DNA from 3 places in the Nocardioides panzhihuensis genome. Region 2 is predicted to be linked to each of the others. Evidence: riboswitches for the same ligand, from Rfam matches in the RefSeq annotation. Region 2 holds a riboswitch; each other region holds the start of a gene.
What was found. Region 2 has a riboswitch for cobalamin ahead of BJ988_RS04285 (prenyltransferase/squalene oxidase repeat-containing protein). Riboswitches for the same ligand answer to the same signal wherever they lie in the genome.

Region 1 (9,641 bases), 2.7 Mb from region 2:
TGATGCGCGAGCACGGCACCGACGTACTCATCACCAAGGACTCCGGCGGCACCTACACCAGGCCGAAGATGGACGCGGCGGCCGAGCTGGGTGTGCAGGTGGTCGTCGTCCGCCGACCCGGCGGACCTGGCGAGGTCCAGACGGTCAACGATGTCGCCGACGCGATCGCCTGGGTCAAGGGGCTCCGGTGAGCGTCCGCGTCCTCGTCGGGATGTCGGTGACCGATGTCGACCGGCGCCAGGATCTGCACGCCTGGGCCGGCGAGCTCGGCGCGAGCCTCGCGTTCCTGCAGATGGGCGGCCCGTCGCTCTCAGCCGAGCTGACCCGGCTCGCCGACTCCGGAGCCGAAACCATCACGCTGGCCGGCGTCAGCCTCGGACCGCTCGCCCCCGGCCACTCCTGGCTGCGCCGGATCGCCGCCCACTGGTGGCGTGAGCGCTCCGGGAAGCGCCCCGAGATCCAGGTCGCAACCGGGCTGGCGACCACGCGCGCCGAGCTCCCCGACGCGTTCGCGGAGACTCGGCCGATCACCGGCACCGAGCCCGGGCTGACCACGCCCGCCTGGGAGCGAGTCCCCGGCCACGTACGTCAGGTCCTGATCTGTCGCGGCCCACGCTGCACCGCAAAGGGCTCGGAGGAGACCGCCAGGGCGGTGATCCTGGGTGCGATGGAGGCCGGGCTCGGCGACGACGACCTGCTGATCACCCACACCGGCTGCCTGTTCCCGTGCAACCAGGCGCCGGTGCTCAGCGTGCAGCCCGACGACGTCTGGTACGGCAATGTAGAGGCGGCCGCCGCCCGGGTGATCGTGCGTGATCACCTGGCCGACGGCCGCCCTGTGGAGGCCTACCGCCTCCCCCGTTGACCGCCGAGTCGGCTCGTCCTCACCCAGCTCCACGTCGAGGTCACAACGTGGCGGCGAGAGCCTTCCGCTCCGCGACGGCGCGCTCCGCCGCGTACAACCTGCCGACCAGCCCGGTCAGCGCCACCCCGAGCACGCCCCACATCGTGGCGAGCGTGATCAGCGAGGCGAGTCGGAAGGACCACAGCGTGTCCGCCGGGAAGTCGCCGATCTCGTTGACCGTGACGAAGAGCTGGCCCGTGACGACCACGACCACCAGGTAGGCGGCGGTGCCGCCGACGACGGCCGCGTAGGTCCCGACCCGCTCCCGCAGCCGCACCGCGCCGTAGGTGGCGAGCACGGCTGCGAGGACGGAGACGAGCAGGTAGCCGAAGTAGACCGACGTACGCAGCCCGATGGTGTCCCCGCTGCCGACCGCGGGTGGCGTGGCCGGGTACTTGAGGAAGGGCACCAACGCGACCGCAACGAAGCCGATCAGCGTGACGAGCGCCGTCGACTGGCTCGGCGTGAGCCGTCCGAGGCGCCCCATCGTGGCGGCGGCGACCAGCCCGATGATTCCCCCGAGCGCGACGCCGACCGCCAGGGCGCCGGTCAGCAGCCCCCAGGTGCTCTGGTTGGTGCGGGAGACCTCAGCAGTCTCCTCGCTCCCACCTTCGGTGGCATGCGAGTGCGAGTGTCCGTCGCCGCCGCTGTCTTCTGATGAGATTGTCTCCAGGGCGATGGCAGCGCCGACCTGCGGCTCACCGACGGCGTACGCCACCAGGAAGGTGGCGACACCGGCGAGGAGTCCGGCTAGCAGGCCGCGTACGAGAAATGCACGCGCGCTCATCAGTGGCAGGGGTAGCCGAGCAGGTGACGACCGTCGTGGACCCACTCGTGGACGAGCGTGCCGGACGGGATCGAGACGGCGCCCTGGTCGGCGCTGATGAAGAAGAGCACCAGCAACCCGAGAAGCCCGAAGAAGAGCGCCCAGGGGGCCAGCTCACGGAGCGGGATGGTGGGAAGGTCGGCGCCGGCGACGGGCGCCACAGCATGCTGCGACATATGTCCTCCTCAGGGATTCTGCGTCCCTGTTCGATGGGGTTGGACGGACACTCGGGTCTGACTCCACCGCCGCGAGGCGATGTCACAGTAGCGCGACTGTGCCGGAGTTCCACCGGCTTCCTCATGTCCGTTGTGTGCACTATAGCCAGAACTCAGCGGAGCCACTCGTTGCCGTCGAGATTGGTGAGATCGGTGATGTCGAGCGTCGGCTCGATCCCCGAATCGGGGACGATCCCGAAGTGCTCCAGCGAGCGTCGGACCCACTCGGCGGCGTCGATGTTGAGGGGGCCGGAGACCCACATCGCGTAGGGCAGGTTGACGAACCTGTTCTCCTTGACGGCGGGCAGATCGCGGGAGGCGGGGTTCGACTTGAGGACCTTGACCTTCTCCTCGTAGGACTGGCCGGGGTAGTCCACGAAGTAGATGACGTCGGGGTTAGCGGCGGCGATGCGCTCCCAGCCGACCTCGGTCCAGGTGTCCTCGACGTCGCCGGTCGCGTTGGTCACCCCGGCGGTGTCGAAGATCGCCTGCGGCCCGCCGAAGGAGCCGGACGTGAAGATGGCATCGGTCCCGGAGTCGAACAGGAACGCCGTCGGTTCCTTCGCAGGATTCGGGGCACTCTCCAGGGCCTCGCGTCGCTCCTCGATGTCGGTCACGACCTTCTCCGCGGTCTCCCGGTGGCCGGTCAGCTCACCGATGTTGAGCAGGTCGGTACGCAGCGCCGTCCAGGCGTCCATGGTGCCGCGGTCGCCGTCCTCCTGCCGGCAGGTCTCGCTGAGCAGATAGGTGGCGATGTCCTGCTCGTGGAGCGTCTCGGGCAGCAGGTTGCGCGACTCGTCGAAGCCGTAGCCCCAGCCCGCGAACATCATCTGCGGCTTCACCGCCAGCACCGTCTCCAGGGTCGGCTGATCCTCCCCGACCACCCGGAGCTCGTCGACACGATCCTGCGGGTAGGCGAGCTCGAGCAGCTGCTTGTCACGCGCCAGACCGGTGACTGCGACGAGCTCGTCGCGTGCACCGGCGGCGAGCGCGATCGAGATGATCCCGCCGTCGTAGGCGTAGAGCTCGGTGAGCGGCTCGTCGACCGTGACCTTCTCGCCACAGTTCTCGACGGTGATCGCGTCGGTGCCGGCGGCACCGGACGCGGTCGTCTCCTCCGCTCCACAGGCGGTGAGGATCGTGGCGCCGAGTGCGAGCGCAGCGAGGCAGGCAAGGCGTGGAGTCATGCCGAGTGGTCCTTCCGGGGGTGGATGAGCAGGTGGGGCTGGGCCAGGTGCGGATGGGTCACCTGGACGGAGCCGACGCCGAAGTGGAGGTCGACGCTGATGGCGTCGAGGACCTCGGCGGGCGGGCCATGGGCCACGACCGTCGCCGGGCCGGTGTCGGGGTCGGAGCCCTGGGGCCGGCCGAGAACCGCCAGCCGGTCGAAGGAGCGAAGCGCCAGGTCGAGGTCGTGGATCGTCGCGACCAGGGTCTCGGCCCGGTCGGCGACCGTCTGCAGCAACCGCAGCTGCCAGGCGACGTCGAGGTGGTTGGTGGGCTCGTCCAGGAGCATCACCGGGCACTCCTGGGCGAGACCGCGAGCCATCACCGCCCGCCGCCGTTCCCCGCCGGAGAGACGGTCGCAGGGGTCGTCGATGCGGTCGGCCAGCCCGACCGCGTCGAGAGCCGCGCGGACGATCTCGCGCTCCTGCGTCCCGCCGCGGGCCCAGGGACGGGTGCGTGGCACCCGGCCGAGCGCGACCATCTCGCCGACGAGCAGCTCGGTGGAGGCGACCTCTTCCTGGGGGACGTACGCCAGCCTGCGGGAGCGCTCACGCGACGAGGTCCGGCTGGTCTCGCGGAGCACGCCGGAGGAGTCGGCGAGGTAGCTGTGTCCGGTGGTCGGCCTCAGCACTCCCGCGAGGATCCGCAGCAGGGTCGACTTGCCCACCCCGTTCACTCCCACGATCCCGAGACTGGTGCCCACGGGCACGTCGAGGTCGATGTCGCGAAGCACGTCGCGCTCGCCCAGCCGGGCGCCGACCCCGCGCAACCGCAGCACCGGTCCGATCTCCTGCCCGCTCATCCCTCGCCTCCGAACCGATACCTGCCGCGGCCGAGCAGCAGGAGGAACAGCGGTGCGCCGACGACGCCGGTGACCACACCGAGCGGGATCTCCTGCGGACGTGCGACCATCCTCGCCAGCACGTCGACCCACAGCAGGAACAGCCCACCGCCCAGGGCGGCGACCGGCAGCACGACCCGGTGCCTGGCGCCCACGAGCAGGCGGGCCGCGTGCGGGACGATCAGTCCGACGAACCCGATCCCGCCGCTGACCGCGACGAGGAGGCCGACCAGCACGGCCAGCCCGACGAACAGCACCGTACGCAGAGCCGCGACGTTCACGCCGAGCGCCGCTGCGGTCTCCGGGCCGGCGGCGAGGGCGTCCAGCCAGCGGTGCATGGCGAGCATCCCGAGCCCCAGGACGACGGTGAGGGCGGCGGGCAGCCACAGCTTCTCCCAGCTGGCGCCGCCCACGCTGCCGAGCATCCAGAACATCACCGAGTTGGCGGCGCGAGGGTCGTCGCTCATGAAGACCAGGAACGAGGCGATCGCGGAGAGCCCCGAGGAGAGAACCACCCCGGAGAGCACCAGCCGGATGGGGGTCAGCCCACCCTGCGCGGTCGCCACCAGCCAGACCAGCAGCGCCGAGCAGATCGCCCCGACCAGGGCGCCGGTCGAGACGGCGTAGATGCCGAAGCCGGCCAGAGCGCCCGTGGTGATCGCCGCCGTCGCCCCCACCGACGCCCCGGAGCTGATCCCGAGGAGGAACGGGTCGGCGAGCGGGTTGCGGACCAGGGTCTGCATCCCGGCCCCGGCCACGGCGAGGCCCGCACCCACGACCAGGGCCAACAGCGCCCGCGGAAGACGGAGGTCCCACACGATCACGTCCCACTTCCCCGGGGCGTTGCCCTCGATCCGGTCCCCGACCGCCGCGACGACGTCGGCGACCGGGATCCGCTCCGAGCCGAAGGCGAGGGAGACCACGGCACTGAGGACCGAGGCGACCAGAAGGCCGAGGACCAGCGGTACGAAGGGCGCTCTGCGGTTCCCACCGGAGACGGATCTCATGGCAGGACGTCGAGCGTCGTCCGGTCACCGCCCGGCCCGCGCCTGCCCGGCTTGGCCTCCCGGATCGCGTACGCCACCGCGGCGGCGACCAGGGCGGCGCCGAGATCGACGTGGCGGGCGAGCCTGGTGGCGGCGGGGATATGGCCGGGGACGGCGGGCGGGCCGTCCCCCATCACGGCGCGATGCTCGACGCGGCTGCCGTAGTAGGTGTTCGTACCGCCCAGTCGGGTGTCGAGCGCGCCGGCGAACGTCGCCTCGGCGACCCCGGCGTTCGGGCTGGGGTGGCTGGGCGCGTCGCGGCGCCAGGCTCGCCACGCGGTCCGAGCCCGGCCCGGACGCACCGCGAGCACGAGCAGTCCGGTGAGCCGTGAACCCGGCAGGTTGGCCAGGTCGTCGAGGCGAGCAGCGGCCCAGCCGAAGCGCTCGTAGCGGTCGTTGTGGTGACCGACCATGGCATCGAGGGTGTTGGCCGCGCGGTAGCCGAGCAGTCCGGGCACCCCCGCAACGGCTCCCCACACCAGCGGCGCGACGACCGCGTCCGAGGTGTTCTCCGCGACCGACTCGACGACGGCACGGGTCACCTCGGAGGCATCGAGAGTGTCGGTGTCCCGGCCGACCAGGCGGCCGACCTGTGCTCGTGCCCCGGGGAGGTCGCCCCGGTCGAGATGCGCGTGGACGGCCATCGCCTCGCGTTCCAGAGAACGCCCACCCAGCACCGCCCAGGTCGCCGCAGCGGTCACGAGCATCCTCCCGGCACGTCCTGGAGCCGCTCGCTCGGCGAGGGCTCCGACGAGCGCCGCTCCCCCGACCAGGGTGACGACGTGGACCACGCCCCGAGCCCTGGAGTCCGCATACCAGCGGTCCTCCGCCCGCAGCGCGACCGTGCCGAACCCCGCGACGGGGTGGAACCGGCGTGGGTCCCCCAGCAGCCGGTCGAGCGCGAACCCTGCCATCAGCCCGGCCGCGGTGGCGATCCGGTCTCGATGCGGACCGGAACCGTTACTGGTGTGACGTTTGATGCGCCTCATGTGTCACAGCCGCAACGGTTCCGGTCCGACAGGTGACTGAGTGCGGCGAGGAGCTGGTCGGTCGGCTCGTTTGGCCGCACGGCGATCCGCACCCAGTCGGGGCCGAGACCGGGGAAGGTGTCTGCGCGGCGTACGGCGATGCCGTTGTCTCGCAAGGCATCCCGGACCCCGGCACCCGGACGGGCCAGGACGAAGGAGGCCGAGGAGGGGACGTACTCGATCCCGCGGACTCGCAGGCCAGCCTCGAGATGGTCGCGCCAGGTGGCGATCTGCTCGGCGCGCTTCCTCGCCTCGAGGTTCGCCTGCTCGGTGGCGCAGGCGAGCATCGCGGCGGCAGCGGTGGCCGAGACCGACCACGGGGTGCGCGCCCACTCCAGGTCGCGGATCGCAGCGGTGTCGCCGACGACATAGCCGGCCCGGACCCCGGGAATCGACCAGTGCTTGGTGAGGCTGCGGATCACCAGCAGGCCGTCCGCGCGGACGGCGGTGAGGGTCTCCGGCTCGCCAGGAACCGCGTCCATGAACGCCTCGTCGACCACGACCAGACGGCCGGGGCGGAGGAGGGCGCGGAGGGTGGCAGCGGGATGGAGTACGCCGGTGGGGTTGGTCGGGTTGCCGACGACGACCAGGTCCGCGTCGTCGGGCACCGCGGCCGGGTCGAGGGCGAAGCCGTCCTCGGCCAGGCAGTGCACCTCGGTGACCTCGTGCCCGGCCTGCTCGAGCGCCGCGTGGGGCTCGGTGAACTGCGGATGGACGACGACCGGCTTACGCCAGGCCCGTGCCCGAGCGACCAGCGTGAACGCCTCGGCCGCCCCCGCCGTCGGGAGCACCTCGTCGCGCTCACGGCCGTGGTGCTTCGCCAACGCGGCCCGCGCCGGCTCCTCGTCGGGGTAGGTGGTCGACGCGAGCGACTCCCGCAGCGCCGCCTCCAGCCACTCCGGACGCTCGCCCGGGTAGACATTCACCGCGAAGTCGAGCAGCCCGTCGCCGATCTCGACATCCCCGTGGTGCCGCAACGGATCGGCGACCCCGCTCGTCGAGCCGTCCGCCCCGCTCGTCGAGCCGTCCGCCCCGCTCGTCGAGCCGTCCGCCCCGCTGGTCGAGCCGCCGGAGCCGCTAGGCGGAGGCGTGTCGAGACCAACACAGTCCCCTGTCGCGCTCGAATCGACCGTGTTGGTCTCGACACGCTCGCTAGCGCTCGCGGCTCGACCAGCGGTGGCGGCCGTTCGACCGGCGAACGCGTGAGCGGCATCGGCGAACCGGCGGGCCAGGTGCGGATGACCGGCCCAGTGCACGTGGAGGTACGACGCGTGCACCGTGTCACTGCTGAAGCCGGTCTCGGCACCATCGACGCTCCAAGCTGCCTGCGTTCCGGCAGGAGGTGAGGTGGTGGTGCGGTGGAACTCATGGCCGGTGACCTGCTCCCCGGCCCGGGTGAGCAGGGAGTCGGAGGCGGCCGTGGCCACCGGGTAGCGCAGAGTGAGGCGCTCGCTCATCGCAGCGCGGGCAGGGAGGGCGCCGGCCATCGGGACGCCGTCGAGGGACTCCGCGAGATAGAGCAGCCCGGCGCACTCGGCGACGGTCGGGACCCCCGCTTCGACGGCGACGCGGAGGTCGCGGAGAAGGCTAGTGTTGGCGGCGAGCTCGGCGGCGTACATCTCCGGGAATCCGCCGCCGAGATAGATCCCGCGCGTTCCCTCGGGCAGCGCAGGATCGGCGAGCGGGTCGAAGGAGCGTACGTCGCAGCCTGCCGCCTCCAGGAGCTCCTCCGTCTCGGGGTAGCGGAAGGTGAACGCCCGTCCGCCCGCGACAGCTATCACCGGGCGAGCATTCGCGTCGTCGACTGTGTTGGTCTCGACACGCCTCCGCCTGGCGGCTCCGGCGGCTCGACCAACGGCCGCCTCGCTGGTTGAGCCGGCGTCGTGAGGAACGAACGACGCCGTGTCGAAACCAACACGGTCGCCTTCGCGCAACGCCATCGCCGCATCCCAAGGATCCCCGTCCAGCTCAGGTGCCGACCGCGCAACCTCCAGCAAAGCGGACAGGTCCAGATGAGCCGCGACCTGCTCCCCCAGCCGCTCGATCAGCGCGACCGACTCGTCCCGCTCGTCGACCGGGACGAGACCGAGATGACGCGAGGGCGTCGCCAGCGAAGGATCCGGCGGGAGCATGCCGAGCACCGGCAGCCCGAGACCGTCCAACGCACGCCGGATCTCGTCGGCGTTGCGCCCAGGAGAGCACCGGTTGAGGACGACTCCCCCGATGCGTACGGACGGGTCGAAACCGGCCATGCCGGCAGCGATCGCGGCAGCGGAGCGGGACATCCGGGCGACGTCGAGCACCAGGACGACCGGCGACGAGGTCAACGAGGACACGTGGGCGGTGGAGGCGAACCCGTCGGTGCCGAGCCGGCCGTCATAGAGCCCCATGACGCCCTCGACGACCGCCACGTCGGCCCCGGCAGCGCCGTGGAGCAGCAGCGGCACGACCCGCGACTCCCCCACCAGGTGCGGGTCGAGGTTGCGGCCCGGGCGCCCGGTGGCGAGCGCGTGGTAGCCCGGGTCGATGTAGTCCGGTCCGATCTTGTGACCGCTGACCACATGCCCGGCCGAGCGCAGCGCCGCCATCAACCCGGTGGCGATCGTCGTCTTGCCCGAGCCGGTCGAAGGAGCAGCGACCACCAGCCGGGGCAGGCTCACCATTCGATGCCCCGCTGGCCCTTCTGACCCGCGTCCATCGGGTGCTTGATCTTGGTCATCTCGGTGACCAGGTCGGCGACCTCGAGCAGCGCCGGGTCGGCGTCGCGGCCGGTGATGACGACGTGCTGACGCCCCGGTCGCTCGGCGAGCACAGTGGCCACCTCGGCGGCATCGACCCAGCCCCACTTGATCGGATAGGTGAACTCGTCGAGGACGAGCAGGTCGTACGTCTCCGCGGCCAGGCACCGCTTGATCTCGGCCCAGCCCTCGGCGGCGTCCGCGGCGTGGTCCTCGGCGTCGCCCTGCTTGCGCGACCAGGACCACCCCGAGCCCATCTTGTGCCAGTCGACCGGACCACCTTCGCCGGTCTCCTCGTGCAGCGCACCGAGACGCTCGAGCACGGTCTGCTCGCCGATGCGCCACTTGGCCGACTTCACGAACTGGAAGACCCCGATCCGCCAGCCCTGGTTCCAGCCGCGCAGCGCGAGCCCGAAGGCGGCGGTCGACTTCCCCTTGCCGGGCCCGGTGTGGACCATCACCAGCGGACGGTTGCGACGCTGACGGGTGGTGAGCCCGTCGTCGGGTACGTTGAGCGGCTGTCCCTTCGGCATCAGGCAACGCCCCTTCCGGTGGTGGATCCGGTGAAGCCGTGGACAGCGGAGGTCAGCGCCTCGGCGCTCACCTCGGCGACGGGCACGTGCTCCGCCTCCAGGTGCGCGGCCAGCTGGCGCGCCAGCCCGAGCCGCATCGGTCCGCTCTCGGAGTCGATGACGACGGTGGTGACCCCCAAACCGGCGACGTACGCGGCGGCCTGCTGCGAGCGCCGGACCGCGTCCTTCCCGTGGGCCTGTCCATCTTTCTTGGGGAAGTTGGCCCGGCCGTCGGTCACGACCA
Region 2 (9,641 bases):
CGCCGGCGCGAGCCCGAGCTGCTCCATCCCGTAGGCGAGCTCCTCCTCGACCGTGTCCGTGACGAAGCCGGCCACCGGGTCCTGCCCGACGTAGCCGATGATCCCGGCGCGTTCGCGCGGCGGCGTACGGATGATCGAGGTGCCGTCGAGCAGCAGGTCCCCTTCCAGCGCACCGCCGGAGAAGCGCGGCACCAGGCCGGCGAGGACGCCGAGCAGCGTCGACTTCCCGGACCCGGTCGGGCCGGAGACGAGCAGCAGCTCGCCCTCCTCGATGGTGAGGTCGACGTCCTTGAGCACGTGCTCGGAGGAGTCCGGCGGGGTGAAGGTGATCCTTCGCAGCTCGATCATGCGGTTGCCTCCTCCTGGACGAGTGATGCCGGAACCGGTGCGGCGACGACCGGGACCAGTCCGATGAGCACGCCTGCCAGCGCGGTCAGCGTGACCCCCGGGACGGCGCTCACCCCTGGATAGGCGATCGGGACCTGGTCGCGGGCGATCCACCAGCCCGCCGCGCCGACCGCGACCCCGCTCAGCGCCACCACGACCTCCGGCCAGCGCCACCGGTCGGGCCGGTAGACGGTCCGCGTCACCCGGCGGCCGGCGAGCCTCAGCCCTCCGGCCGCGGCCCCGGCGCCGAGCACCAGCATGGTGGCGGCCAGCCAGCCGGGCGTGGTGCCGTCCAGGACCGCGTAGACGCCGACGCAGAGGCCGACGAGGGAGACCAGCATGAGCGCCGAGGTGATCCGCCTGGTGAGGGCCGGGATCCCGGCGGTGCGGCCGTAACCGCGCGTGTCCATCCCGGCCGCCAGCGCCATCGACCGCTCCAGGGCATCCTCGAGCACCGGGACGAGGAAGCGGCGCAGCCGCTTGACCTTTCCGGTCGCACCGGAGCGCAGCCGTTGCGCGGCGCGCACCCGCTGGACCGACTCGGCCAGCTGGGGCAGCACGGTCACCGCGACCACGACGGCGGTGCCGACCTCGTAGAGAGCCGGCGGCAGCGAACGGAGCAGTCGCTTCGGGTTCGCCAGCGCGTTGGCCGCGCCGACGCAGATCACGATCGCACCCAGCCGCATCCCGTCGTAGAGGCCGGCCAGCAACGCCTCTCGGGTGAGCGGGCCGAGCAGCCGGATCCCCAGCACCCAGTCCGGGAGCGGGATCTCCGGCAGATCGATGAGCACGTGACCCGGCACGGCACCCAGAAGCACCCGGAAGAGCACCCGGGTCACGACGATGAAGAGCGCGAGGCCGACGTAGAGCCGGAACGACCTCGCCCACGGCTGGTCGCCGCGTCGCGCGGCGACCACGACCGACACCACCCCTACCAGGAGCAGGAGCAGCAGCGGGTTGGTGGTGAACGAGGCGTACGCGGCCAGGCCGATCGCCCACACCCACCAGGCGACCGGGTGCAGATCACGCGGCAGACGCGCGACCGCGGCCCTGCGGATCACATCGCTCATCGCCGACGCCACCACACGGCACCGGCGAGAGCGAAGAGACCGAGGATGCCGACCGGCGCGACCCAGGCGGGCAGCGGCTCGGGGTCGGAGCTCGGCCGCGGCTCGGTGTTCGAGCCTGTCGAGTCCTCCGGAGATGACTCCGGCGACGGGCTTGAGGGCGCCCCCACAGCATCCCCAAGCACCGTCGCCGGAGCGGTAACGACATTGTCGTCTATCCACGTGAACGCAACACCCTGCCCGGAGGTCACGGCTATTTCGGTAACATTTCTGGAGGCGTAGCTCCAGGCGCCCGAGTCGTCGGTGATCCACAGCGACCAGTAGGCGTCAGCGGGCGGCATCTGGGCGCAGCCCGCCTCCTCCGGCCGGCCCGCGACGCGGCAGACGACGCTCGGCATCGAGGTCACGAAGGTGAGCGGATGTCCCGCCTTCTCGAAGAGATCGGCGCCGGTGTCGCCCTCCTCCGGCTGGACGCAGGCGACCTTGGGACCGCCGCCCAACGCGTTCGGCTCGACCACGACGGTCACGCCCGCGCACGGTTCCACGGCGGAGGACGCGGCTGACGATGAGACTGCGGATGAGACGGGTGCGGTGGCCCCGGCGAGGATCGCCAGGGCCACCGCTACGGACCGCAGAGTCAGCACGAGCTCTTCGCGGTCGCGTCCTTGGGCAGGAAGACCAGCGACGGCAGCGCCTGTGCGGCCGCGAGGCGGTACATCCCCTCGGACTCCTTCGTCAGCCCCTTGGTGTTGCCTTCGGTCAGCGCGGCGTCGTCGTAGGCCACCGCCCCGGCGTCGTCACCACAGGTCACGACGTGGTCGGCGACCCAGGCGGCCGCCTTCTCGGCGGCAGCGGTCTCGCCGGCACGCCCGAACGCCCATCCGGCCAGGCCGGTGGTGTTGGAGTTGGCGACGTTGCCGGTGGCTGCCTTCAGCGAGCCGTCCTCGGCCTGGGTCTCCTTCAGCCAGTCCGCGCCCGACTTGACGGCCTTCTCCGCCTCCGGGCTCGCCACCGACGACAGGGCGATCAGCGCGAACGCGGTCGCGTCGGCGTCCGGGACGGCCTTCGGGTCACCGTCGCAGGTCTGGTCGGCGGCAGCGGCGTCGGCGGTGAAGGTGACCCGGAACCAGCCCTCCTCGCACTGCTGCCCGGCCAGGAACTCCGCCGCGGCCGCGGCCTTCTTGCTCTCGGCGTTGCTCAGTGCCCACACGGCGTACGACTGGCCGATGGTGTTGGAGTAGTCGGCCGCCTCCTTGTTCTTGGTGTCGAGCTTGTCGGCGATCCGGCCGTTCTCGGCGACCGTGCCCTCGAGCTGCGTGAGCAGGCCGGGGTCGGAGGCGTCGACGTTCTGCTGGAGGACGAGCGCCTTCGCGGTGGCGCCGGCCGAGGTGACGGTGCCGAAGCCGGGCGAGGTGTAGGCGGCCTTGTTCTCCATCACGGCGTCGGTGATCGTCGCGAGCTCCTCGTCGTAGCCGCCGATCTCAGCCAGCGCGATCCCGATGTCGGCGCTGAGCCCGAAGTCGTCGGTGCCGTACTGCGCGTTGCGGGCCACACCCTTTGGCGCCTGGGCGACGAGCCAGTCGGCCACCGAGGTGGACACCTTGGCGTCGTAGGTGCTCTTCTCCCCCTCCTCGATGGCCTTGTCGCCGCAGCCGGCGAGCGAGGTGAGGGCGAGGGCGGCGGCGATGCCGCCGAAGACGGTCTTCTTCATGGTTCCTTCCGCGCTGTTCGTCGGGAAGGCACGAGGCCGACCCGCTGCGTTCCACGACAGCGTCAGGTCAGTACGCGTCCGTCGACGGGTGCTCCGGCTCGCTCAGGACACCTCGGAGTCCTGGGCCTACGGTTGCGGGTCAGCGCCGGAGTTCGACCGGCTTCCCCCACCACGGCGTGTGTTGATTGAGGCTCTGCTAATTCGGGGCAATCCTATGCCGGGCGGGCTCTGCTTGCGGGATCGCGGTTCGAGCAGTCACTCTGTCCCCATGCGCCACAGGATTCTCGGCCTTGTCGCAGCATCGATCTCGGCCACCCTTCTCGCCCTCCTCCCGACCATCCCAGCCCGGGCCGAACCGGCCCGGACATCGGTGACGTACGCCGATCTCGTCGCCATGTTCGGCGAGAAGGTCGGCGACCGGCGGACCGTCGAGACCGGCCTCCCGACCCTCAACCGCGCGATGGCCGACGCCCGGATCACCACCGCCTACCGACAGGCGGCCTACCTGACCACGCTCGCCAACGAGAGCTCGTTCCACCACGACGCCAAGGGCCGCGACAAGCGGAAGTTCACCGGCCGTGGCTACATCCAGCTGACCGGCGAGGCCAACTACACCGACGCCGGCGCCTACTTCGACATCGACCTGCGCCGCCGCCCCGAGCTGGCCAGGTCCCTGGACCACAGCGCGCCGATCTCGCGGTGGTACTGGACCGTCGCCCGCGACATCAACCCGCTCGCCGACGCCCTCGACATGGGCAAGGTCAACGCGGCGATCGGCTACCCCCGCAACAAGGCCGAGGACGCCGAGCGCTGCCGCGACTTCAAGGCCGCCCTGAAGCACCTCAACGGGTCGGTGCCCAAGGGGATCAGATGCGCCCGTCCGGCCGTCGCGGAGACGCGCGGACGGTGATGTCCGCAGAGGACGTACCGGAGGGGTACGTCACTTCCTGCCGTTGCGCCGGTCGCTGACCGCGATCGCCGAGGTGCCCTCGTCCTTGAGCTCGAACAGGTCGATCGCCTTGATCAGCTTGGTCCAGGTGGCGTAGCCGTAGTTGCGGGGGTCCTCGGAGGACTGGTTGCGGATGCGGGAGACGACGGTGCCGACCAGGGCCCAGCCGTCGTCGTCGGCGGCCGCGGCGATGGAGTTGCGCAGCAGCTGGATCAGCCTGGCGTTGCGCTTCAGCACCTGGCCCGTGGTCGCGGCGGCGGCCTGCTTGCGGGCGGGCGCTACGCCGGCCTCGGTCTCGGTCACCTCCTCGGTGTCACCGAGCTTCTCCACGACGGTGAACCGGGTGCAGGCGCTCTTGAACGGCGCCGGTGTCTTCTCCCGGCCGTAGCCGTAGACCGCGCGACCCTTCTCCCGCAGGTAGTGCACCAGCGGGGTGAAGTCGGAGTCGGAGGAGACCAGCGCGAACGCGTCCGGGATGGCCGCATGGAGCAGCTCGACCGCGTCGATCGCGAGCGCCATGTCGGAGGCGTTCTTGTGCGCGGTCAGGTCGAACTGCTGCATCGGCCGGATCGCGGCGTCGTGCAGCTCCCCGATCCAGCTCTTGAGCTCGGACTTGGTCCAGTTGCCGTAGGCCCGGCGGATCGTCACCTCGCCGTACTCGGCCAGGTCGTTGAGGATCGCGTCGATCTTGGACGCGGGAGCATTGTCCGCGTCGATGAGCAGGGCAATACGGAAGGGCTCGGTCATTCGGGACAGTCTGCCAGCCCCTGAGGCTGAGGGCGGGCTGCACCTTCCCACCACGGCTCGATTGTGCACCGCTCACGGACGCGAAACGCCCGCGCTCTCCCACCATGGCGGGAAAGCGCGGGCGATGTCGTACGTCAGGCCAGCGCGTACGTCAGGCGAGCTTCTCCAGGATCAGCTCGCGGACCCGCTTGGCGTCGGCCTTGCCACCGGTCGCCTTCATGACCGCGCCGATGAGCGCGCCGACCGCGGCCTGGTTGCCGCCGCGGATCTTCTCGGCGACCGCGGGCTGGGCGTCGATGGCCTCGTCGACAGCGGCACCGAGCGCGCCGTCGTCGGAGACCACGGCGAGGCCGCGGGCGTCGATGATCTCGGAGACGGTGCCCTCACCTGCGAGAAGACCCTCGAAGGCCTGGCGGGCCAGCTTGTCGGTCAGCGTCTTGGCGTCGACCAGCTTCTGCACCTCGGCGACCTGCACCGGGGTGACCCCGAGCTCGGCGAGCTCGACGCCACGGTCGTTGGCACTGCGGGAGAGCTCGGCCATCCACCACTTACGGGCGGCCTGTGCGGAGGCTCCTTCGGCGACCGTCGCCTCGATCAGCGACAGAGCGCCGGCGGCCCAGACGTCGCGCATCTCCAGGTCGGAGTAGCCCCACTCGACCTGCAGGCGCGCCCGCTTGTCGGCGGTGCGCTCCGGCAGGCTCGCGCGCAACTCCTCGACCCACTCACGCGACGGCGCGACGGGAACCAGGTCCGGCTCTGGGAAGTAGCGGTAGTCGTCGGCGTCCGACTTCGCCCGGCCGGCCGAGGTGGTGCCGGTGTCCTCGTGGAAGTGGCGGGTCTCCTGGAAGATCGCCTCCCCCGCGTCGAGGATCCCGGCGTGACGCGACATCTCGAAACGTACGGCCCGCTCGACCGAGCGCAGCGAGTTGACGTTCTTCGTCTCGGTGCGCGTCCCGAGAGTCCCGGAGCCCTTCGGGGACAGCGACAGGTTCACGTCGCAGCGCATCGAGCCCTGGTCCATGCGTACGTCGGAGACGCCCAGGCCCAGCAGGATCTCGCGCAGCGCGGCGACGTAGGCCTTCGCCACCTGCGGCGCCTTGGCGCCGGCGCCGAGGATCGGACGCGTGACGATCTCGATCAGGGGGATGCCCGCGCGGTTGTAGTCGACCAGCGAGTAGTCGGCACCGTGGATTCGGCCGGTCGCACCACCGATGTGGGTGGTCTTGCCGGTGTCCTCCTCCATGTGGGCGCGCTCGATCTCGACCCGGTAGGTCTCCCCCTCCACCTCGACGTCGAGGTAGCCGTCGTAGACGATCGGCTCGTCGTACTGAGAGGTCTGGAAGTTCTTCGGCATGTCCGGGTAGAAGTAGTTCTTCCGGGCGAACCGGCACCACTCCGCGATCCTGCCGTTGAGCGCGAGCCCGATCCGGATCGCGCTCTCCACCGCCTTGGCGTTCACGACCGGCATCGAGCCGGGCAGGCCGAGGCAGGTCGGGCAGACCTGGGAGTTGGGCTCGCCGCCGAACGTCGCCGGGCAGCCGCAGAACATCTTGGTGTTGGTGTTCAGCTCGACGTGGACCTCCAGGCCCATCGCCGGGTCGTACTTCTCCAGCACCTCGTCGAACGGGACGAGACCCAAAGAATCGGATACAGCCGTCATCGGGCCACCTCCAGCTTGTCGATCGAGAGCACCGGGCCGACGGCGCCCTCGAGGGCAGCACCGACGCGGTAGAGACGGGCGTCCTCCAGGACCGGCGCGAGGAGCTGTACGCCGACAGGCAGCCCGTCCACGTCGGAAACCCCGGCCGGGATGGAGATGCCGGGAGTGCCGGCCAGGTTGGCCGGGATGGTGGCCAGGTCCTGCATGTACATCGCGAGCGGGTCATCGAGCTTCGCGCCCAGCGGGAACGCGGTCGACGGGGACGTCGGCGAGACCAGCACGTCGACCTGCTCGAAGGCCTTCTTGAAGTCCTCGATGATCAGGGTGCGGATCTTCTGCGCCTGGCCGTAGTAGGCGTCGTAGTAGCCGCTCGAGAGCGCATAGGTGCCGAGGATGATCCGGCGCTTGACCTCGTCGCCGAAGCCGGCGTCGCGCGACGCCTTCATCACGTCCTCGGCGGACGGCGACCCGTCGGGGGTGACCCGCAGGCCGTAGCGCATCGCGTCGAACTTGGCCAGGTTGGAGGAGCACTCCGCCGGCAGGATCAGGTAGTAGGCGGCCATCGCGTGCTCGAAGCTCGGCGTGGAGACCTCCACGACGTCGGCGCCCAGCTTGGTGAGCAGGTCGACCGACTCTGCGAACTTGCGCATCACGTCCGGCGCCCAGCCGCTCTGCCCATTTTCTTGGCCGCCCAGCTCCTTGATGACGCCGACCTTGACGCCCTTGAGGTCGCCGGTCGCACCGGCGCGAGCGGCGTCGACGAGCCCGGTCACCGGGGTGGTCGTCGAGGTCGAGTCGAGCGGGTCGTGCCCGCCGATCAGCTCGTGCAGCAGGGCGCTGTCGAGGACGGTGCGGGTCACCGGGCCGACCTGGTCCAGCGAGTTGGCCAGCGCAACGAGGCCGTAGCGGGAGACGGAGCCGTAGGTCGGCTTCACCCCGACGGTGCCGGTGACCGCACCCGGCTGACGGATCGAGCCACCGGTGTCGGTGCCGAGCGCCAGCGGCGCCTCGTACGCCGCGACGGCGGCCGCCGAGCCACCACCCGAGCCGCCGGGGATCCGGTCGAGCTTCCACGGGTTCCTGGTCGGGCCGTAGGCGGAGTGCTCCGTGGAGGAGCCCATCGCGAACTCGTCCATGTTGGTCTTGCCGAGGATCGGCAGGCCGGCGTCCTTGATCTTCTTGACCACGGTCGCGTCGTAGGGCGGGACCCAGCCTTCGAGCATCTTGGAGCCGCAGGTCGTCGGCAGGCCGATGGTGGTCAGCACGTCCTTGACCGCGATCGGCACGCCGTCGAGAGCATGCAGCGCGTCACCGTTGGCCCGGCGCGCGTCGGAGGCGGCGGCCTGCGACAGTGCGCCCTCGGCGTCGATGTGGAGGAAGGCGTGGACGTCGCCGTCGACCGCGGCGATCCGGTCGAGGTGGACCTGGGTCAGCTCGACCGAGGTGGTCTCACCGGCGGCGAGGGCGTCGGCGAGCTCCGCAGCCGTCTTCAGAATGAGGTCGCTCACTGCTCGTCCCCCAGGATCCGCGGCACCGCGAAGCGCTGCTCCTCGACGCTCGGCGCGCCGGAGAGCGCCTGCTCCGGCGTCAGACTCGGGGTCACGACGTCCTCACGGAAGACGTTGGTCATCGGAAGCGGGTGGGAGGTGGCAGGCACGTCATCGCCGGCAAGCCCCTGGATCGAGGCGACGGACTCGAGGATCACCTGAAGCTGCGGGGCAAGGTGATCGAGCTCGGCGTCGCTCAGGTCGATGCGGGCGAGGTCGGCCAGGTGCGCGACCTCGTCGCGGGTGATTTCTGGCATGCGCACATCCTAGGTGTCCTCGGGCGCAACTCTCACCTCGGCAGCCGCCGGTGTTGCCAAGCGCTAATGTTAGTGACTAACATTATCCGAGTGGCCACCCCCAAGACGCTCCGCACCAGGGCACGCATCCTCGACGTAGCCCTGGACCTGTTCGAGCGCCAGGGGTACGACGCGACCACCGTGAGCCAGATCGCCGAGGCCGCGGGCATCACGCAGATGACCTTCTTCCGGCACTTCCCCACCAAGGACGCAGTGCTGGTCACCGATCCGTACGACCCGCTCATCGCCGAGGCCGTGGGGACGCAGCCGCTCGGGCTGCCACCGCTCCAGCGGGTCCGAGGCGGCTTCCTCAGCGCCCTCGCCGGGATCGCCGCGGTCGAGGACGCCACCGCCCGTCGACGCGTCGCGATCGTCGCCCGCCACCCGAGTCTGCGCGCCGCCGTCGCCACGTCCACCCAGGACACTCAGGACGCGATCGTCGAGCGATTGGCCGCCGATGGCACTCCGCGCCTCGACGCCGTCATCGCGACGGCGGCCGTCCTCGCCGCGGTGACTGCGGCGCTGCTGTCGTGGGCGGATCCTGACAGCGTCGCCCTCGACGACAGCACGTCGCTCGAGGATCTCGTACGCCACGCCCTCGACCAGCTCACGCCGGCGACCGGAGAACGGCCATGACCGCGTTGAGTCTCGACTCGATCAGCCACACCTTCCCGGCCTCCCGGACGCCGTGGAGCAGGCGTCGCGTGGGCCTGGCCCGCCCGGCGCTGGACGGGCTCACTCTGCACGTCGACCACGGCGAGGTGGTGGCGATGATCGGCCTCAACGGCGCGGGCAAGACGACCGCACTGCGCGCGCTCGCAGGCAGGCTGAGCCCCGATTCCGGCACCGTGAAGATCCTCGGCCATGACGCGGCAGAGCTGCCCCGCGACGTTGCGGCGCAGTTCGGGCATGTGGTCGATGCGCCCCTCGTCTTCGCGGATCTCACCGTGACGGAGAACCTTCGGGCCGCCGCGCGACTGCACGGCTGCTCCAGCGGTCAAACGGAGGAGCTGGCCACCGCCGCGAGGAGCCGGCTCGGCCTGGATGCCTGGGCCGACGTCCGCGCACGCGCGCTCTCCCAGGGCAACCGGCAGCGGCTCGGCATCGGGGGCGCCACGATCCACTCACCGCGCGCGCTGGTGCTCGACGAGCCCACCAGCGCCCTGGACCCGCGCGGTGTCGTGATCGTGCGGGAGCTCGTGCGGGACCTGGCGGCACAAGGCGCGGCCGTCTTGGTCAGCAGCCACCATCTCGACGAGGTGTCCCGGATAGCCGAC
Region 3 (9,641 bases), 890 kb from region 2:
GCGGATGCGCAGGAAAGGTCACCGGCCAGGTCGAGCAGATCCCAGGCGTCCTCGACGTCGACGTCGACCTCGCTGCCGGCGAGATCACCCTCACCAGCGAGAGCGACATCAGCGATGCGTCTGTGAAGCAGGCCGTCGAAAAGGCCGGCTACAAGCTCGCTTCCGCCTGAGACCGCACGAGTCGTAAGGCTCAGGTACCCCGGCCCGACCCGCGTTGTCAGCGTTCGCGCGGCGAAGGGCCGGGGGTATCGAATCCACGAAGAGTCGCGCTGCTGGAACAGTCAGAATCACCGCACCGGTGGCCCGCCCCATCACACAGCGGGACGCAGCGCCGATGCGCTCGCCCGACTGGACCGTGGCCGGACAGGCCAGGGACAGCGACTCGGGCCAGATTGTCTTCGAATGAAACCACGACGCCAGGCCATGGAAGCGGCCCGGCCTGAGAAAGGGTTAGAACCATGGGGTTGTTCGCGATCCGTGACTACAGGCGACTGTTCAGCGCGCAGGTGATCGCCTTGTTCGGGACCGGTCTGGCCACGGTCGCGCTGGGTCTTCTTGCCTATGACCTCGCCGGTCCTCGCGCCGGCGCGGTGCTGGCAACCGCACTGACCATCAAGATGGTGGCCTACGTCGTGGTCGCACCATTAGCGGCCGCCTACGTCGACCGGCTGCCCCGGCGCTTGTTCCTCACCATCCTCGACCTGGTCCGTGCCCTGGTCGTCCTTGCCCTCCCATTTGTCACCGAGATCTGGCAGATCTACGCGCTGATCGGTGTCCTACAAACAGCGTCTGCGGCATTCACGCCCACGTTCCAGGCCGTCATCCCTGACATCGTCACCGAAGAGGCCGACTACACGCGCGCCCTTTCTGCCTCGCAGGTTGCCTACACCATGGAGAGTCTGCTGAGCCCGGTGCTCGCGGCAGTCGCACTCTCGCTCATGTCCTTCAACCTGCTGTTCCTCGGCACCTCGCTCGGGTTCGCCGCCTCCGCGCTGCTCGTACTCTCCACCCGCATCCCCAACGCCCGCCCGAGCGCGCACGTCAGCGCTGTGGACCGGGTCGTCTCCGGGATCCGGACCTTCGCCGCCACGCCCAGCCTGCGCGCAGTGATGGCCCTGAACCTTGTGGTCGCGGCCGCCGGATCCATCGTCGTCGTCAACACCGTCAACTACGTCCGTGACGTGCTCGGTGGAACACAGTCCGACGTGGCCTGGATGCTCGCAGCCTCAGGAACCGGCACCCTCCTGGCAGCCCTCGTCCTTCCCAGAATCCTCGACCGCACCGGGGAACGGATCGTGATGCTCACTGGCGCTACCGTGCTGGTCATCGCAGTCGCCGCTGCCCTGGCGACGGTCGCGCTGAATCTCGCCCTTCCGCAGCTCACTGCGGTCATCTGGGTCACGATCGGCGGCGGGATGGCGCTCATCATCACCCCGACCGGCCAAGTGCTCCGACGCGCGGTCGAACCCGACGCCATCCCCGAGGTCTTCGCTGCTCAGTTCTCCCTCTCGCACCTCGCCTGGCTGATCACCTACCCGATCGCAGGATGGGTTGCCACCAACGCCGGGTTCCCCACCACCTGGACCATCCTCGCCATCCTCGCCGCGATCGGCGCCGTCGCAGCACCCGCCCTGTGGACCCGCGAAGAAGCAGCAACGGAAGTCGAGCCGGTCAGCGAGTTGTCCGGCGCCACGGATCGCGGCGGCGTCGATGTGCTCGTCCGTACGGCTGCGGAGACCGCCGAAGGCACTCTCGCCGCCTGCCAGTGCTCATGCGTGCACGCCGTGTGAGTCCGTCACTACCTGGGCCGGTGCCTGCCTGCAACTGAGGCTCACATAGTCCAGGACATGGTGTTGACCGTCGGGCCCTAGTCGCTCCCGGACCCGGCGGTCTTCCCCTGGAGGTGCAGAGACTCCGCGACGAGCTTGACCAGGTGGTCGATCGCGCTCGCAGACCGTGCCTGCCCGGCGGCTTCGAGTGCGTGCAGGCTGTAGGAGGCGAGTTCCTCGGCCGCCAAGTCAGTTCGCACCTGCCCGCGGTCCTGTGCGTCTCGCACGGCCTTGGCGAACAGGGTCGTCACATCCGCACTGTTGCGCGCGTGCTCGTCGCCACGGTGGACCAGGCCATGCAGTTCGGCCGTGGCTGATGCTCCCCGGTGGAAACAGATCTGTGCGTAGCCCCGAAGCATCGCATGCAACCCAGCTCCGGCAGAGGATGCCTCGTTATGGAGCGCTTCGAGGTGGGAGAGGTGCTGCGCGACGTGCTCGGCATGACCGGCGACGAGCATCTCGTCGATGCCGTGAAAATACTTGTACAGCGTCGCGCGGCTGATGCCCGCCTGCTCGGCGACCAGGCCCATCGTGATTCCACGGACACCCCGCTCGCGGGCGAGCGCCCAAGCGGTCTCGAGGATCGCTGTTCGCACGTCACGCCGGTGCTCTTCGACGGTGTCCTTCCAGAGCTTCGGCATGATTCAACGATACGCCTTGTCGCAGACCCAGACACCATGCACACTAAGGTAGACAGAATGTCTTACAAAACGAGGAGCGCGCGATGACGCCCGGCGACAACCAGACCCCGACCGCTCCCGGTGAACACGAGACACCCCCAGGCATGCCGTCGTGGGTCAAGTTCCTCATCGGTGCACTGCTGGCCGTGATCCTGGTCGCCGTGCTGGCGATGGTTCTAGTCGGCGGCGACCATGGTCCAGGACGTCACAGCGGCGGGATACATTCCGCGCCGGCAGCGGACGAGGCGGCCCGCGGGGTCAGCCTGTGACTGTCGGTCCGCGCATACGCCGGCTACTCCTGGCGGTGCACCTGAGCTGCTCGGTCGGCTGGATCGGCGCAGTCTGCGCCTACCTGGCACTGGCCTCCGCCGTGCTGGCCACGGATGATCCCGCGGTCGTCAGAGCAGCCTGGATCGGTATGGAGCTCGTCGGCTGGTACGCGATCGTGCCGCTTGCGCTCGGGTCGCTAGCCACCGGCGTGCTGATGGGCGCGGCGACGAAGTGGGGCCTGCTACGCCGCTACTGGGTGCTCATCTCGCTGGTGAGCACGGTCGTACTCACCGCCGTCCTCATCATGCACATGCCCGACGTCACCGCCGAGGCTGATCGGGCGCGCACGCTCGACGAGGAGGGGCTGCTCGCGATGGGCAGCGACATCGCACACGCCGTCATCGGGCTCGTCATGCTCATCGGCGTCCTCGTCCTGAACATCTACAAGCCTCGCGGCCTGACGAAATACGGGTGGCGCAAGGAGCAGGCGGCGCGTTCCCGTGCCGCAACGACGCGTACAGCGACCTCAGCCTGAGGGAACTGGTCAGCCCAGGTTCGCGATCAGATCGCGGCATGCCAGCTCGCACGATCGGCACGCCTCGGCGCAGGCGCGGCAGTGCTCATGCATGTCGGCGTGACGCGAGCACTCGTCACCACAGGCCTTGCAAGCCGTCGCACAAGCCTGCAGGAACGTCCTGGTGATATTGGCGTCGTATCCCGTGTGACGGGACAGGATGTTCGCGGTCGCCGAGCACGCGTCGGCGCAGTCCAGATTGCTGCGGACGCACTTGGTCAGGTCAGCGACGTTGTCTTCGCTCAGGCAGGCATCCGCGCACGCAGTGCAGGCCTGGGCGCATTCGACCAGGCTCTGGATCGTCGCAGCGAGCTTGGCGGTGTCGATGCCGCCCAGGTCCTTGGGGTAGGTCTTCAGCATCTGCTCGACGGTGTGCATGGCACTCCCTCTCGTCAATGGCACGGTTGTCGACGAGCCAGGTGGCCCGATGCCCAAGAGGTACCCCGTCGGTGGCCGATCCATGAGCGCCATGCTCCCAAGAGTCGCCGAGGTCAGTGTCCAACCAGATCCACCCGGACAGGCCAGGGATCCGGGGCGGCTAGTAAGTCTTTTGGCTTGGTGCAGCTTGCCGGCCCGTCGTCGGCTAGCCGACGTGCGGGTAGTCGAGGGTGTGGCCGGTCTCGAGGTTGACCACCGCCATCCGCGTGCTTATGGGTGCGGTGACGAAGTGGGCGCTGCTACGCCATCACTGGGGTTCGTCTCGCTCGTGGGCACGTTCGTGCTCATCGCCATCCTCATTCTGCATATGCCAGATGTCACAGTTCAGGCTGCTCGGGCACGCTCACGCTGGGGCGGACGGGCAGCGACCTCCTGCACGCGGTCATTGGGCTCCTCTTGCTCATCTGCATCCTCGTGCTGGACATCTCCAAGCCCTCGCGGGGGTGACCAGATATAGCTGGCGCAAGGATCTGGCGGCGCGCACACACGGGTTGAGGGTGGGACGGGGCATAGTAGTCCAGTCGCCATTCGTGTTCAGACAAGGACTGACATGCCGTACGTATCCATCGCCATTCCTTTCTTTCGGCTCGAGGTCGAGCGCCACGATCGCCATTGGTGGCTCACTGCCCTGGCTTTGGCTGCGCTCGGGATAGCTGTGGCCATGGCGCTCTTCGGTCTGCCGCCTATCGATCTCCATGGCCCGCTGCACAAGTTCGGGATCATGGATCCGCTGTGCGGAGGTACCCGCGCCGCCCGCTACACCGCTCAAGGCAATCTGGTCCAAGCCTGGCGGTACAACCCTCTCAGCATCCTCATCGTTGGCGGTGCCGCCCTCGCGGTCTTGCGCACCTTTGTCGGGCTCATCAGTCGTCGGTGGGTAACGTTCGGGTTCGCATGGACACCTCAACGGCGCCGCTGGATGATTGGCGCCGGACTCCTCCTGCTGGTGCTACTCGAGATCCGCCAGCAGATGCGTGCGGATCTGCTCACGGCTGGCACGGACATGTGGCGTTGACAGAGATCGGTGGGTAGTCACGGCCCGCCGTGACGGTTGCTGCGCAAGCCCCGCAAGCACCCGGGCGTCGATCACGACGCCCACCTGGAGGCGCTGCGAGACGGCATCGCCGGCTACGACCGGGGCGTCGTCTCGAATTGCCCCTTGGCGTGCGAGCAGCCATCTCGAGACCTATGCGCGAGCTCGGGTTGACCGGCAGGACGCGCCCGACTGTCGAGCTCACGCGATGGAAACCTCGCTGCCTGTTGGCACACGCGCCCGACGGGGCGTGAGAAGCAGACCGAAGACCATTCCGAGTGTGGCCCACATCAGGCCCAGCTGCGCGAGGTAGGCGATCCGGAAGTCCCAGATCAGTTTCGCGGGCATATCGCTGGCGATCTTGTCCGGCGTGCCTGGAGTGAGCGCGAACACGGCACCGGCGACCGAAAGAAAGGCCGCCACCACGAGTGTGGTGCGCACTGGCGCACTCAGGTCTCGTGAGGCGAGGAACTTGTCCAGCTCGAACGCCCCCAGCACCAAAGCCAGCGCGATCAGGATCGTCAGGACATAGATCAGCGTCCGCTGATTGACCGTGGCCGGGTCGCCAACTGCGGGTGGGTTGCCGGGGATCTTCAGCGCCGGCGCAAGGGTGAAGACGCCGAAGGCGAGCACCGCCAGTACCAGCGAGCGGCCGTAGTCGGTCGCTGCCGGGAGCCGGTGCCGGACCTTGCCGAACACGATCGCGAACACCACGCCAAACAACAGGCCAACGACAAGGCCGGTGGCCATGCCGCCGAGCACCTGACCGGCGCGGGAAACGAGCGGCTCCTCCATCTCGCCCTTACGGTGGCCGGACATGGCTCGGGCGTTGCGGGCGTCCTCGATGACGAGGGCTTTGCGGAGCAGAGGCTCGACCACGAGCCACATCATCAGGGCAGCGGCGCAGCCAGCTGCGGCTCCGGCTGCGGCACCGCGGCGGAGTAGATCTATGAACCCCATGTCAGTGGCAGGGGACGCCGAGGGCGTGGCGTGCGTCGTGGGTGAGCTCGTGCAGGTACTGGCCCTGGGCGGCGCCGAGAAGGGCGCCGTTCTCCTGCGTGAGCATGAACAAGGTGAACAGGGCGGCTGCGGCAAGCAGCCAGGCCCAGGCCGGCACCGTGGTGACGGCGCTGGACGGGTTGGTGGGGTTGGTCATCGTGACCCCTTCTTTCCACGAACCTCGTGGACGATGCCGCAGCCGGTCTCCTGGCTTCCGGATCAACGCCTTCTCCTCGCCTTCCCAGCCCGGCGGGCCAGTGGCATGGGTGAGGAGGGGCTTCCCGGTCACAGTGGCGAGGACCACGTCGGACTTTCACCGACTTCCCGTGCACTGCGGCGCCGCTACTATCGCACATAGTCGAAGGCCGCACAACGAGCGTTCACGGAGTGCGTCCCTGGCCGACGTTCGCTGCCGAGAGGTTCCAGACCCAGTGCGTGTCGTCGAGGCCCACGACTCCTAGCCGTGTCCTGAGGTGCAAAGTAGAGGGTCTGTTCGTGGCTCCACGCCTCCATCACTGCCGCTGACACGGGCTCGGCGCGCGTTCGGGGGCTCCAGGCCAAGAGAGGCTGGCTCGATGTCGGCCCTCATCTGGGTTGCCAGGTACGTCAGGGTCTGTCACCGCGACAGGGGGATGGATGACAGGCGGTCTCTGCGTCCTGAGGTCGGTCGTTGGGTCGGTCCTTGGTGCGCCAGGACAGGGCGACGAGGAGGAGCCCGCCTCCGACGATGAGCGTGTCGGCGAGGTTGAAGGTGGGCCACCAGCCGGTGTGTAGGTAGTCGGTGACGTGACCGTCAGCGGCGCGGTCGATGAGGTTTGCGAGAGCGCCGCCGAGCACGGTGGCGAGCGCGCTGCCCCATAGCAGGGAAGCTGTAGGGGCCGTTCGCCATAGCGCGACGGCGACGGCGGCGGTGATCACGGCCGTGACGGCGACGACGGTCCATGCCGGCGCGTCGGCGGCGAAGGAGAAGGCGACCCCTGGGTTGAAGGCGAGCTGGAGGTCGAGCGGTCCGCCCATGATTGGGTTACCTGGCAGGACGTGCTCGGCCCAGGTCTTGATCGTCAGGTCCGCTCCGGCAAGGACGATGGCGATGACCAGGAGTCCGATCCGGCGTCTGAGAGCGCTGACGCCAGCCTCGGCTGTGGCTTCGACAGGGGCGCTCACTTGCGGCCGTCCGAGCACGAGGAGTCGGCTTTGGTGGCGTGGTCGTCGTCTTCGCAATCGTCGTCGCAGACGAGTTCGCCTTCCCAGGCTTCCTTGCCTTCCATGATTGCGAATCCGGCGATGACGAACCCGGCAACCGGGTCGATCCAGGTCCAGCCGAGCAGGGCGAACGCGACCAGGCCGACGAAGGTGGAGACCGACAGCCATGCGCACAGTCGGGTCTCTGCGGCATCAGCAACCACCAGGCGAGAGTTCATCTCCAGCCCGGCTTTGCGCTTGGCCCGGGCCAGCCAGGGCATGATCACGATCGACAGGCCAGTCAGGGCGATGCCGACTACAGAGGTGTCGGGCCTCTCGCCACTGACCAGGTCTCGGACGCCCTCGACGGTGACGTAGGCAGCGAGTGCGAAGAAGGTGATCGCGATGAACTTCAGTGCCCGGCGTTCCTTGGCCTCGTCGGGCTCGCCGCCCTTGATCTCGGCCAGCAGGCGCACCAGGACAACCGTGGCGGCAGCGACCTCGATGGAGGAGTCGATGCCAAACCCGATGAGGGAGACCGCTCCGGCGACCGTGCCGGCGGAGATCGCAATGATGCCCTCGACGACGTTGTAGCCGATGGTGACCTTCGCGTAGCGAACCGCTCGGTGTGCTGCGGGTCCGGTGACGTCGGGGGTGGTGGTGGATGGGGTGCTCATCGGGTGGGCTCCTGGGGGTGGGTTCCGTAGGTGGGGCAGAGGTCGACGGCCTCGCCGGTGGCGGCGAGGAGTTGCTCGGCAGAGGCGAGCAGGTCCATCAGCTCCGGCCGCGCCAGGGCGTGCATGGTGGCGCGGCCCTGCGGGCGGGAGGTGATCAGCCCGCAGTCACGCAGACAGGCCAGATGCGCCGAGACGGTGGATTGAGCCAATCCGACACAGCTCACCAGGTCGGTCACCCGCGCCTCGCCCTCAGCAAGCCGCCGCAGGATCGCCAACCGTGCCGGGTCGCCCAATGACCGGAACAACGCCACGGCCGCAGACGGAGCCCCACACGACGTGGTGGCCGTGGAGCCGTCATCCGTGATATTCATCGTCATGGGACGATGATAACCACAGACCCCGATGACACCTATCACGGAGGTCGTGTCATGTTGATGAACCGGATCGAGAAGGTGGCGGTCAACAACCCGGCTCGCCGGGCTCTGCAGCGTTTCTACGAGGTCCCGGCCTTGCTGAAGTTGGCTGGCGGGCCTCTCCAGCCCGGATCGAGAGCGGTCGAGATCGGCTGCGGCTCCGGGTACGGCACACAGATGATCCTCGACCACTTCAACGCCGCATCAGTCGACGCCCTCGACCTGGACCCGGAGATGGTGGCCAAGGCCAAGACGCGACTGGCCGACCGGTCCGGCCGCGTCCGCGTTGAAGCCGGAAGCGCCACTGACTTGAACGCAGCGTTCAGCGCCGGCGATGGCGACTACGACGCGGCGTTCGACTTCGCGATCATCCACCACATCCCCGAGTGGCGGGCCGCGGTCGCCGAGATCGCCCGCGTCCTCAAGCCCGGAGGAGTATTCGTCTTCGACGAGGTCACCGCGCACGCCCTGGCCCGCCCCTCCTACCGCCTCCTCTTCGACCATCCCGACCACGACCGGTTCACGGCACAAGAGTTCCTAGCCGAACTGCCCCGCCACAACCTGGACGTGACTGGGTCGTTCACCAGAGTGAACGGCGACTACCTGCTCGGGGCGGCCCGCAAACAGAACGCCGACCGGGGCTGAGCACGATGGCGGTTGTTGGGCTGTTGCTGTTCGCCTTGTTCTTGGCGCTCGATGGCGGAGTACGGATCCTCGTCCAGCGACGTCGCACCGGGGAGACTGGGGTGCGCCGGCCGGTGGGTCTATTCCACTGGTGCGCACGACTGATCAGCGTGCTCGGCGGGCTGACCGCAGGTGTCGTGGCCCCGGTCGCCGACCTGCTCGGACTGCCCCCAGTCCCCGCCCTGGACCAACCGGCCCTGCGTGCTGCCGGCGCAGCGCTGGCAGGGCTGAGCATCGCAGCGGTCTTCGCCTGTTAGCTGGCCATGGGCGCCTCTTGGCGCACCACAGTCGACGCCACAGAAACGCCGGCGCTGGTCACAACCGGCCCGTTCCGGCTGATGCGCAATCCCATATACACCGGAACGATCGTGATGACGGCCGGCCTGGCCCTGACGGTGCCCAACGCCGTTTCCGCGGCGGGCCTGGCATGCATGGTCATCGGCGTCGAACTTCAGGTACGCCGCATCGAGGAGCCATACCTGGACCGCATCCACCAGGCGACCTGGCGTCGGTACGCCGCTCGAGTCGGCCGCTTCTTGCCCGGGATCGGCCGCCTCGACGGACATGGGCCGTGACAGCACCTCATGCCCGACGCCAGGAGAGGCGAGCAGCAAGCGCCCCTGGCCCACCAGCACGGCCAGGGCCCCTGACGGTGTCATGCGTGACAAGTCGCCGTGCGCTCGAGCGCCGGCTGGCGGCCGAGGCGGTTCACCGGCCGTCGAAGTCGCTGTCGTCGGCAGACGCGGTGGTCGCGCTGAGCAGCGGGCCCCCGACAACGGCGGCCCGCGAGAACGACGGAAAAACCGAGGCCGATTGCGGGGCGGATTGCGGGACGGATTGTCACGGGGATCTCCTGCGGGTC

Region 1: it holds a riboswitch for cobalamin, as region 2 does, so the genes downstream of both, BJ988_RS17170 (CbtB domain-containing protein) here and BJ988_RS04285 (prenyltransferase/squalene oxidase repeat-containing protein) in region 2, are expected to answer to the same signal.
Region 3: it holds a riboswitch for cobalamin, as region 2 does, so the genes downstream of both, BJ988_RS08460 (CbtB domain-containing protein) here and BJ988_RS04285 (prenyltransferase/squalene oxidase repeat-containing protein) in region 2, are expected to answer to the same signal.

The regions. Positions count from the first base shown of each region.
Region 1 covers NZ_JACBZR010000001.1:3,613,581-3,623,221, forward strand. Annotated here, with positions in the region: gene BJ988_RS17155 (cobalt-precorrin-6A reductase) at 1-191, shown strand, start outside; gene BJ988_RS17160 ((2Fe-2S) ferredoxin domain-containing protein) at 188-865, shown strand; gene BJ988_RS17165 (CbtA family protein) at 906-1,691, opposite strand; gene BJ988_RS17170 (CbtB domain-containing protein) at 1,691-1,906, opposite strand; adenosylcobalamin (AdoCbl) riboswitch at 1,908-2,050, opposite strand; gene BJ988_RS17175 (ABC transporter substrate-binding protein) at 2,059-3,132, opposite strand; gene BJ988_RS31025 (ABC transporter ATP-binding protein) at 3,129-3,974, opposite strand; gene BJ988_RS17185 (FecCD family ABC transporter permease) at 3,971-5,020, opposite strand; gene BJ988_RS17190 (cobalamin biosynthesis protein) at 5,017-6,048, opposite strand; gene cobBC (bifunctional hydrogenobyrinic acid a,c-diamide synthase/histidinol phosphate aminotransferase CobBC) at 6,045-8,750, opposite strand; gene cobO (cob(I)yrinic acid a,c-diamide adenosyltransferase) at 8,744-9,358, opposite strand; gene BJ988_RS17205 (VWA domain-containing protein) at 9,358-9,641, opposite strand, start outside.
Region 2 covers NZ_JACBZR010000001.1:912,945-922,585, reverse strand. Annotated here, with positions in the region: gene BJ988_RS04300 (ABC transporter ATP-binding protein) at 1-348, opposite strand, end outside; gene BJ988_RS04295 (CbiQ family ECF transporter T component) at 345-1,457, opposite strand; gene BJ988_RS04290 (hypothetical protein) at 1,454-1,981, opposite strand; gene BJ988_RS04285 (prenyltransferase/squalene oxidase repeat-containing protein) at 2,092-3,165, opposite strand; cobalamin riboswitch at 3,232-3,370, opposite strand; gene BJ988_RS04280 (hypothetical protein) at 3,434-4,075, shown strand; gene BJ988_RS04275 (NYN domain-containing protein) at 4,106-4,861, opposite strand; gene gatB (Asp-tRNA(Asn)/Glu-tRNA(Gln) amidotransferase subunit GatB) at 5,013-6,521, opposite strand; gene gatA (Asp-tRNA(Asn)/Glu-tRNA(Gln) amidotransferase subunit GatA) at 6,518-8,029, opposite strand; gene gatC (Asp-tRNA(Asn)/Glu-tRNA(Gln) amidotransferase subunit GatC) at 8,026-8,325, opposite strand; gene BJ988_RS04255 (TetR family transcriptional regulator) at 8,416-9,000, shown strand; gene BJ988_RS04250 (ABC transporter ATP-binding protein) at 8,997-9,641, shown strand, end outside.
Region 3 covers NZ_JACBZR010000001.1:1,801,575-1,811,215, forward strand. Annotated here, with positions in the region: gene BJ988_RS08420 (heavy-metal-associated domain-containing protein) at 1-170, shown strand, start outside; gene BJ988_RS08425 (MFS transporter) at 459-1,790, shown strand; gene BJ988_RS08430 (TetR/AcrR family transcriptional regulator) at 1,868-2,470, opposite strand; gene BJ988_RS08435 (hypothetical protein) at 2,554-2,778, shown strand; gene BJ988_RS08440 (DUF2269 domain-containing protein) at 2,775-3,314, shown strand; gene BJ988_RS08445 (four-helix bundle copper-binding protein) at 3,324-3,731, opposite strand; gene BJ988_RS08450 (DUF2752 domain-containing protein) at 4,342-4,806, shown strand; gene BJ988_RS08455 (CbtA family protein) at 5,026-5,784, opposite strand; gene BJ988_RS08460 (CbtB domain-containing protein) at 5,786-5,980, opposite strand; cobalamin riboswitch at 6,004-6,174, opposite strand; gene BJ988_RS08465 (signal peptidase II) at 6,430-6,987, opposite strand; gene BJ988_RS08470 (cation diffusion facilitator family transporter) at 6,984-7,682, opposite strand; gene BJ988_RS08475 (ArsR/SmtB family transcription factor) at 7,679-8,059, opposite strand; gene BJ988_RS08480 (class I SAM-dependent methyltransferase) at 8,117-8,740, shown strand; gene BJ988_RS30125 (hypothetical protein) at 8,854-9,036, shown strand; gene BJ988_RS30130 (methyltransferase family protein) at 9,043-9,354, shown strand.